3 regions of the Frankia sp. CoWAU3 genome follow, and region 1 is predicted to be linked to each of the others. Evidence: predicted binding sites of a transcription regulator. Region 1 holds the regulator's gene; each other region holds the start of a gene.
The links. The regulator LexA, encoded in region 1, represses DNA repair genes until DNA is damaged. The targets are predictions, from matches to a motif close to CGAACNNNNGTTCG.
Positions count from the first base shown of each region.

Region 2: the regulator LexA is predicted to act here: its motif matches at 1,685-1,698, upstream of ruvC (crossover junction endodeoxyribonuclease RuvC).
Region 3: the regulator LexA is predicted to act here: its motif matches at 1,708-1,721, upstream of dnaB (replicative DNA helicase).

Region 1 covers NZ_CDWWXB010000007.1:21,233-24,502, forward strand. The annotation lists gene hflX (GTPase HflX) at 140-1,600, shown strand; gene lexA (transcriptional repressor LexA) at 1,666-2,436, opposite strand; gene AC08ON_RS01865 (LysM peptidoglycan-binding domain-containing protein) at 2,741-3,103, shown strand.
Region 2 covers NZ_CDWWXB010000006.1:14,062-17,331, forward strand. The annotation lists gene pdxS (pyridoxal 5'-phosphate synthase lyase subunit PdxS) at 1-246, shown strand, start outside; gene pdxT (pyridoxal 5'-phosphate synthase glutaminase subunit PdxT) at 243-842, shown strand; gene AC08ON_RS01605 (YebC/PmpR family DNA-binding transcriptional regulator) at 865-1,620, shown strand; gene ruvC (crossover junction endodeoxyribonuclease RuvC) at 1,724-2,242, shown strand; gene ruvA (Holliday junction branch migration protein RuvA) at 2,239-2,982, shown strand; gene ruvB (Holliday junction branch migration DNA helicase RuvB) at 3,127-3,270, shown strand, end outside.
Region 3 covers NZ_CDWWXB010000070.1:12,161-15,430, reverse strand. The annotation lists gene AC08ON_RS08840 (single-stranded DNA-binding protein) at 1-395, shown strand, start outside; gene rpsR (30S ribosomal protein S18) at 446-682, shown strand; gene rplI (50S ribosomal protein L9) at 692-1,138, shown strand; gene dnaB (replicative DNA helicase) at 1,757-3,115, shown strand.

The sequences.
Region 1 (3,270 bases):
AGGCGCGCCACGAGTGCGGCAGGGTCTTCCGGTCCGGCGGATCCTCCTCGGGCCACCGGGTCGTGGGGCCCGGCCGGAGCAGGCGGCACGGAATGATCGCGGAATGGTGCGGTAGCGGGCCGCGTTGAGAACGGATGGTATGACACTTCCTGCTGACGCCTTCGATGCGTCCACTCTCGACAGATCCCTCATCAAGCTGACCGATACCGATTCGTCTTACCTGTCGAACTTTTTCGACGATTCTGGGGACGGTTTCGACCTGGAGGATCGCGCCGCGTTGCGGCGGGTTCCCGGTCTCGCCACCGAGCTCGACGACGTTACCGAGGTCGAGTACCGGCAGCTGCGGCTGGAGCGTGTCGTCCTCATCGGCGTATGGACGTCGGGTTCCCCGCGGTCGGCCGAGAGCTCCATGGCGGAGCTCGCGGCGCTCGCCACGACCGCCGGTTCGGTGGTGCTCGACGCGCTCGTGCAGCGTCGCGACCGGCCGGATGCCGCGACTTACGTCGGTTCGGGCAAGGCCCGCGAGCTCGCCGAGGTCGTCGCGGCGACCGGCGCGGACACGGTGGTCTGCGATGGCGAGCTCACCCCGGGTCAGCTGCGGCAGCTGGAGGAGGTCGTCAAAGTAAAGGTCATCGACCGGACGGCCCTCATCCTGGACATCTTCGCCCAGCACGCGACCTCTCGCGAGGGCAAGGCCCAGGTCGAGCTCGCGCAGTTGCAGTACATGCTGCCCCGGCTGCGTGGGTGGGGTGAGTCGATGTCGCGGGCCGCGGCCAGTGGCGGCGGCCGGGCGCCCATCGGTACCCGCGGTCCCGGTGAGACGAAGATCGAGACCGATCGTCGGCGGCTGCGGGCCAGGATGGCGCGGTTGCGCCGCGAGCTCGCCGCGATGACGACCGTGCGGGAGACCAAGCGTTCCGCCCGGCGGCGGGGCGAGGTCCCCAGCGTGGCGATCGCCGGTTACACCAACGCCGGTAAGTCGTCGCTGCTCAACCGGCTGACCGGCGCGGGTGTCCTGGTCGAGGACGCGCTGTTCGCCACCCTCGATCCGACCGTGCGGCGGGCGACCCTGCCGGACGGCCGGGCCTTCACCCTGACCGACACCGTCGGATTCGTCCGGCATCTGCCGCATCAGATCGTCGAGGCGTTCCGCTCGACGCTGGAAGAGGTCGCCGATGCCGATCTCATCCTGCACGTTGTGGACGGATCATCGCCGGATCCGGCCGCGCAGATCTCCGCCGTGCGCGAGGTTCTCAACGACATCGACGCGGGCGGCGTTCCCGAGCTGATCGTCGTCAACAAGGTGGACGCCGTGGAGCCGACGGTCGTCGCGGGGCTGCGCCAGCTCGCCCCGGACGCCGTGTTCGTCTCGGCACGTACGGGCGAGGGGCTGGCCGCGCTGGTCGACGCGCTCTGTGCCCGGGTGCCGCATCCCGACGTGGAGATGCGCGTGCTCGTGCCCTACACCCGGGGCGACTTGGTCTCCCGGGTGCACGCGAACGGCGAGGTGCTCACGATGGAGCACACCGAGACCGGTACCCGGCTGTCCGCCCGGGTTTCCTCGGGACTCGCAGCGGAGCTGCACGCCTACCGGGCCTGAGCCCAGGAGCGATCAGACGCGAGGCAACCCGGCCGGCCGCCCGACGGGCGGCCGGCCGATCCACATCAAACCCTGCGGAGCACAGCCACGATCCGGCCGAGGATGGTCGCATCCTCACCGGGGATGTCGGCGAAGGCCGAGTTCTCCGGATGTAGCCAGATCTTGCCGTCCCGAAGCCGCAGACGCTTGACCGTCGCCTCCCCGTCGATCATTGCGGCGACGATCTCCCCGTTGTCCGCGACCGGCTGCTGGCGGACGACCACCCAGTCACCGTCGCAGATCGCCGCGTTGATCATCGAGTCGCCGACGACCCGGAGCAGGAACAGAGTGCCCTCGCCGACGATCTCCCTGGGTAGCGGGAAGACGTCCTCGACCGCCTGCTCGGCCAGGATCGGGCCACCGGCGGCGATCCGGCCCAGCACCGGCACGTAGGCCGCCTCCGACTTGCTTCCTTCGGTGGTGCCCGGCGCCGCCTCACCGATGATGGGAATCGTGCCCGCCACCGTCGTCGTGCCCGCGCCCACATCCGCGCGTCGCCGGGGGTGCTCGACGGTCAGAACCTCCATCGCTCTCGGGCGGTTCGGGTCCCGCCGCAGGTAGCCCTTCTCCTCGAGCACCTTGAGCTGGTGAGCCACACTACTGGTGCTGGTGAGGCCGACCGCCTCACCGATCTCCCGCACGCTGGGCGGATACCCGCGCCGCTCCACCGCGGCCCGGATGACCTCCAGCACCTTGCGCTGCCGGGGGGTCAGGCCCGCGTCCGTGGGGCCTTCGGGAAAGGCTCGCACGTTGCCGCGGGTTCCGCCCCGGCGCGTACCCCTGCCTTGGCTAGTCATCGCTTACCGTTCTCCTCGTCGCGTTTTTCTTCCGCCGTGCGGCCACCGGCCGGCCGGCGACCGCACGGCGGACCGTCCCGCTCCGGAAGCGGTCACCCACCGACTCGCCGCCGTCCGTGACCGGGGGAAACCGCCCGGTTCACACCCGATCGACTCGACGGTAACCGGCGGGTCGCAGAATCTCAAACGTCTGTTCGAGCGTGTCCCTGGCGGTTTCCGGTTCCCGATGCGACAATCGACCACGCGTTCGATCGAACGAAGGTTCGATCTTCGGCGTTCGGTGTCGTCGGAACGGGAGGGTGCCGTGGGATCCGCACACAGGGCGCGGGTCGTCGACCTGTCGATGGCCAGAGACCGGGTGGGTCGTCGCCCGCCCGCACCCCCGCCGCTCCGGCTGACCCGGCGGGGTCGGGTGGTGGTGGTATCGATCGTCGTGGCGGTCGTCGTGGCGGTAGCAATCATGATCATGCCTGGGGTGTCGATTGCCGGGCCGGATACCGCGGAGGCGCCGCGGCACCATCTGGTCGTGCCGGGGGAGACGCTGTGGGAGGTGGCAGTGGCGCTCGACGAGAGCGCCGACACCCGGGTCATGGTGGACCGGCTGATGCGGCTGAACCACCTGCGGTCACCACTGATCGCCCCGGGCCAGTCGTTACTCCTTCCCTGACGCCCGGCTTCCCGGCTTTCCGGGTCCACGAGTGTCTCGGCGCAGGGTTCTCGCGCACCGTCGTCTTTCGTCCACGTGCGGTGCCACGTGCGATGCGGACCACACGGACCACACGGGGGTGCTGTCCTCATCTCTGGGGCCGTGCGCTACCTTGGACACAACATCTG
Region 2 (3,270 bases), on a different contig from region 1:
GGTATCGCCACCCCGGCGGACGCGGCGCTGATGATGCAGCTCGGCGCGGACGGGGTGTTCGTCGGGTCCGGGATCTTCAAGTCCGGGGACCCGGCGCGCCGCGCTCGGTCCATCGTCGAGGCGACCACCATGTTCAAGGACCCCGACGTTCTGGTGAAGGTCTCCCGGGGCCTCGGCGAGGCGATGGTGGGCATCAACGTCACCGAGCTTCCCCCGGAAGCCCGCTACGCCGACCGCGGCTGGTGAGTGGCCCGCGGATCGGCATCCTCGCGTTGCAGGGGGATGTGCGCGAGCACGCCCGGGCGCTCACCGAGGCCGGCGCGCGGCCGGTGGCGGTGCGCCACGCGGTGGAGCTCGCCGAGGTCGACGGGCTCGTCCTGCCCGGAGGTGAATCCACCACGATCGGCCGGTTGCTGCGCGTGTTCGAGCTGTTGGAGCCGTTGCGGGCGGCGGTGGCCGCGAGGTTGCCCGTGTTCGGTTCATGTGCTGGCATGATCCTGCTTGCGCGGGACGTCGTGGGCGGTCGGCCGGATCAACCACTGATCGGCGGGCTGGACATCGTCGTCCGGCGTAACGCCTTCGGCCGGCAGGTGGACTCGTTCGAGGCACACCTCGAGGTCGTCGGGGTGACGGGGCCACCTGTGCACGCGGTCTTCATCCGGGCACCATGGGTAGAAAAGGCAGGAGACGCGGTCGAGGTCCTGGCCCGTGTCGCCGAGGCGCCGGTGACGGTCCGCCAAGGACCGCTGCTGGCCACCGCGTTCCATCCGGAGCTGACCGGTGATGCCCGGGTGCACCGGCTATTCGTCGACAGCGTCCGATCGTCCGGGTCCGGTCGATGATCGGGCGCAAGAGAGGCAGGTCATGAGCGGCCACTCCAAGTGGGCGACCACCAAGCACAAGAAGGCGGTCATCGATGCCCGCCGGGGCAAGCTGTTCGCCAAACTGATCAAGACGGTCGAGGTGGCGGCCAAGACGGGCGGCGGAGACCCCGCGGGCAACCCGACGCTCGCCGACGCCATCGCCAAGGCGAAGTCGCAGTCCGTGCCGAACGACAACATCGAACGGGCCGTCAAGCGGGGTTCCGGCGAGCTCGCCGGTGGGGTGAACTACGAGGACATCACCTATGAGGCGTACGGCCCGGGCGGGGTGGCGATCCTCGTGGAGTGCCTGACCGACAACCGTAACCGGGCGGCGTCGGATGTCCGGGTGGCGATCACCCGTAACGGCGGCACGGTGGCCGACCCGGGGTCGGTGTCGTACCTGTTCAACCGCAAGGGTGTCGTGCTTATCGAGAAGACCGCCGGCCTCACCGAGGACGACGTACTGCTCGCAGTGCTCGACGCCGGCGCGGAGGAGGTCAACGACGTCGGGGAGGCCTTCGAGGTGGTCTCCGAGGCGACCGATCTGCACGCCGTGCGGGTGGCCGCCACCGATGCTGGCCTGGCGGTCACCTCCGCGGACATCTCCTGGCTGCCGAGTGTGAGCGTGTCGCTGGAGGCCGAACCCGCCGCCAAGGTCCTCAAGCTCATCGAGGCGGTCGAGGATCTCGATGACGTCCAGAACGTCTGGTTCAATGCCGACATCTCCGATGACGTGATGGAGCTCGTCGGCAGCTGATCGTCCTCTCGGGCGATCCGTTGGGCGTGTCGTGGATGTCCGGTTGTGTCGCCGCCCCTAGAATCGAACGAATGTTCTTGTGAACGTGCGGTCGGGAGGGTGGATGCGGGTGCTGGGGGTCGATCCGGGGCTGACCCGGTGTGGCCTGGGGGTCGTCGACGGTGGCCTCGGCATCCGGGCCCGCCTGGTCGAGGTGGGGGTGGTGCGCACCCCCGCCACCGCCGAGGTCGCCGAACGGTTGTGCGCCGTGTCCGATGGCATCGACGCCTGGCTCGATCGCACCCGCCCGCAGGCGGTCGCGGTCGAGAAGGTCTTCAGCCAGGCGAACATGCGTACCGTGATGGGTACCGCGCAGGCCGGGGCGGTCGCCATCGTGCTGGCCGCCCGGCGGGGCCTGTCGGTGGGTCTCTACACGCCCAGTGAGGTGAAGGCCGCGGTGACCGGCAGCGGCCGGGCGGACAAAGCGCAGGTCAGTTTTATGATCACCAGATTGCTCGGGCTGACCGAGGCGCCACGCCCGGCCGACGCGGCGGACGCCCTCGCGTTGGCGCTCTGCCACCTGTGGCGCGGGCCGGCGCTGGCCCGGTTCCGTTCCGCCGCGCCGGGCGGACCCACCCGATGATCGCGTCGTTGGCCGGCACGGTCACCGCGCTGACCCCGCTGTCCGCCGTCATCGAGGTCGGCGGGGTGGGCCTGCTCGTCCACTGCTCGCCGTCGACGCTGTCGCGGCTACGGGTGGGGGAGTCCGCCTCCCTCGCCACCACCCTGATCGTGCGCGAGACCGAGCTGACCCTCTACGGCTTCGCCGACGCCGATGCGCGCGACGTCTTCGAGATCCTGCAGAGCGCGGCCGGAGTCGGGCCCAAGCTCGCCCAGGCCGTGCTCGGGGTGCACGATCCCGACACGGTGCGCCGCGCCGTCGCCGAGGAGGATCTCGCGGTGCTGACGAAGGTCCCCGGTATCGGGCGCAAGGGCGCGCAGCGCATCGTCCTGGACCTGCGGGACCGGCTCGGTCCGCCGGGTGACGGTGCGCCGCTGCCCGGCCCGCGCCCGACGCCGGGACCGGAACCGATGCCGGCCGATACCGTCGGGGTCGCGGCGACCGTGCGGGAGGCGCTGGTGGGCCTGGGCTACTCGGGTCGTGAGGCCGACGACGCCGTGTCCCGGGCGCTCGTGGTCCTGGCCGCGCCCGCGGGCGAGGGCGCCGCAGCCGGTGGCGAGCAGGCCGCCCCGGGCAAGGGAGACGTCCCGGGAAAGGAAGGCGCCCCGGGTTCCCGGGCCGGGGCCGACTCGGGAACCGGCGGCGCTCCGCCCGACGCCGCGACCCTGCTGCGCGCAAGTCTTGCCGTGCTACGCAGGTGAGGGCCGTTATGACGCCGCCATGCGGCGCGCGACCGCGTCGGGCGGTGGTCAGCCGGGGCGGTGGTCAGCCGGGGCGGTGGTCAGCCGGGGCGGCGGTCAGCCGGAGCGGCGGTCAGCCGGAGCGGGGGTACGCGGAGGTGGGACATGAGTGACGACGGCCTGGTGTCCGCCGCGGCGAGTCCCGAGGAGCGCGCCTTCGAGGCCGGGCTGCGTCCGCGCACCCTGGCCGAGTTCGTCGGCCAGCGTAAGGTGCGCGAGCAGCTCACAATCATGCTCGAGGGGGCGCGG
Region 3 (3,270 bases), on a different contig from region 1:
ACGTCGCCGAATCGCTGCAGAAGGGCGCTCGGGTCATCGTCACCGGCCGCCTCAAGCAGCGGTCGTTCGAGACCCGCGAGGGTGAGAAGCGCACCGTGATCGAGCTCGACGTCGACGAGATCGGTCCGAGCCTGCGCTACGCCACCGCCAAGGTCGTCAAGGCCGCGCGTGGCGGTGGCGGTGCTGGTGGCGGCGGTTACGGGGGCGGTGGCGGTTACGGTGGCGGTGGCGGAGGCGGCTACGGCGCGCCTGCCGGCGCGCCCCCCGGCGCACCTGCCGGTGTTCCCGCGGGCGTTCCGGCCGGCGGCGGCTACGGCGGCGGTAGTGGTGGAGCACCCATCGATGACCCCTGGTCGCAACCGGCCGGCGGCTACTCCGACGAGCCACCGTTTTGAGCGGCCGGTCGTCGTCCTCGCGAACGACACAACGAGGTAGGAGCACACCCATGGCCAAGGCGGCCGTGCGCAAGCCCAAGAAGAAGGTTTGCGTTTTCTGCAAGGACAAGGTCGACTACATCGACTTCAAGGACACTTCGCTGCTGCGCAAGTACATCTCCGACCGGGGTAAAATCCGGGCCCGTCGGGTGAGCGGTAACTGCAGCCAGCACCAGCGCGACGTGGCGACGGCGGTGAAGAACAGCCGCGAGATGGCGCTGCTGCCCTACACCGCCTCGGCCCGGTAAGGGGTGGCAATGAAGCTCATCCTGACCCAGGAGGTCCCCGGTCTCGGCAGCCCGGGTGACATTGTGGAGGTCGCGAACGGGTACGGGCGTAACTACCTCGTGCCCCGCCGGTACGCGATCCTCGCGACCAAGGGCGCGGAGCGTCAGGTCGAGCAGATCAAGCGGGCCCGGTCGGCCCGCGCGGTTCGTGATCTCGGGCACGCTCAGGAGATCGCCGGTCAGCTCGGTGGCCTCAAGGTCGAGCTGACCAGCCGGGCGGGCAAGGAAGGCCGCCTGTTCGGTTCCGTGACGGCGGCCGATGTGGTGGAGGCGGTGACCGCCGCGGGTGGCCCCGAGCTCGACCGGCGCCGCGTCGAGCTCACCACGCCGATCAAGTCCCTGGGCGCCTACACCGTCGCCGTGCATCTGCATCCCGAGGTGACCGCGACCGTGAAGCTCCAGGTCACGCAGGCCTGACCAGGGCAGGGCGGGCCTGATCGCGGCCGGATGGGCCCGAGGTCAGGCGGGTCTGACGGGGTGGCGGGTCTGACGGGGTGGCATCCGCCGTTTCTCCCGCTGTACCGCCGCGCTCGCTGTACGGGCTCCCCTGGCCGACCGTCTCAGGTGGTCGGCCAGGGGAGCCCGTTGTGCGTGGGGCAAGGGGCGACGACCAGATCCGAAACTTTTTCTCATCCACAGGGCACTCGGGATGCAGGCGCCTGCCAGCTAGGTTTCGTCGAGGTTGTGGTCTCGGGTGTCCACAGGTCTCCGGTTTCCGTCCCGATGTCCTCCCCAGGTTTCGGCCGGTTACCCACAGCTTTTCCACAAGGGCCTGTGGATAACTTTTTGGTGGGTGTACCCGCCGGTCCGTAAGGTCGGACCCTCCAGGCCGAGGAAGGTACTTCTAGCCTGATCGGGCCAGGTCTCCTTCGGCGACGCGGGCGGCGCCCGGCGAGAGGCTCACCGGGCGCCGCCCGTTCGGTCCCTGCTGGGAGCCCCGGCCGGTCGGGGGCGGAGCGGTTCGTTGACAGCGGTTCCGATCTGTACGAACATTCGTTCGAATGCGGGTCTACGAGAGTCCCGGGAGGGTGCGTCGTGAGCGTCACCGAGATCTCGCGTGGTTCCGGTGGGAGCGCAGAGTTCGACCGGACTCCCCCGCACGACCTGCCCGCTGAGCAGAGTGTGCTCGGCGGCATGCTGCTGTCGAAAGACGCCATCGCCGACGTTGTCGAGGTCCTGCGGACGGGTGACTTCTACCGTCCCGCGCACGGCCTCGTGTACGAGGTCATCGGCGATCTCTACGGCCGGGGGGAGCCTGCGGACGTCATCAGCGTCGCCGCCGAGCTCAGCCGCCGCGATCTGCTCGAACGGGTGGGCGGTCCGGCCTACATGCACACCCTCATCTCGAGCGTGCCCACCGCGGCCAACGCTGGGTACTACGCCCGTATCGTCGCGGAGAAGGCGATCCTGCGCCGCCTCGCGGAGGCCGGCACCCGCATCGTGCAGCTCGCCTACGGCGCGGCTCCGGACGTCAGCGACGTCGTCGACCGCGCCCAGGCGGCCGTGTACGAGGTGACCGAGCGCCGGGCGAACGAGGACTACCTGCCGCTGGGGGAGCTGCTCAACCCGGCGTTGGAGGAGATCGAGTCCATCCAGGGGCACGACGGTTCGCTGACCGGGGTGCCCACCGGTTTCGTCGACCTCGACGAGCTGACCAACGGCCTGCACGGCGGCCAGCTGTGGATCGTCGCGGCCAGGCCTGCCGTGGGCAAGTCGACCCTCGGCCTGGACTTCGCCCGGGCGGCGTCGATCAAGAACGGGATGGCGTCGGTCATCTTTTCGCTGGAGATGAGCCGCATGGAGATCACCATGCGGCTGTTGTCCGCCGAGGCGCGGGTGTCCCTGCAGAACATCCGCACGGGCCGGCTCACCGACGACGACTGGGGTCGCCTGGCCCGCCGGATAGGCGAGGTCGCGGAGGCCCCGCTGTTCATCGACGACAGCCCGCACCTGACGATGATGGAGGTCCGGGCGAAGGCCCGGCGGTTGAAGCAGCGCAACGAGCTGCGTCTGGTGATCCTCGACTACCTGCAGCTGATGTCGTCGCCCAAGAAAGTGGAGAACCGTCAGCAGGAGGTCAGCGAGATCTCGCGGTCGCTGAAGCTGCTCGCCAAGGAGCTCGACGTTCCGGTGGTCGCCATCTCCCAGCTCAACCGCGCCTCCGAGCAGCGGGCCGATAAGCGTCCCCAGGTCTCCGACCTGCGCGAGTCCGGAAGCCTGGAGCAGGACGCCGACGCGGTGATCCTGCTGTACCGGGAGGACACGGTCGAGAAGGAGTCGGCGCGCGCCGGCGAGGCGGACCTCATCATCGCCAAGCACCGCAACGGGCCAACTGGCACCGTCACCGTCGCCTTCCAGGGTCATTACTCACGGTTCGTCGACATGGCGAACTGAATTCTCGGCCCGGGAGCGGGACGAGGCCCACGGGTGGAGAGCGCCAGCGGCCCGGCGGCGGGCCGGGTGGGCGCCCGGGTGTGTTTGGCGTGGTCATGGTTCATGTTGGCGGACCGCAGATCTCCCGATGCTGCCAGACTGGGCGGTATGAGTTT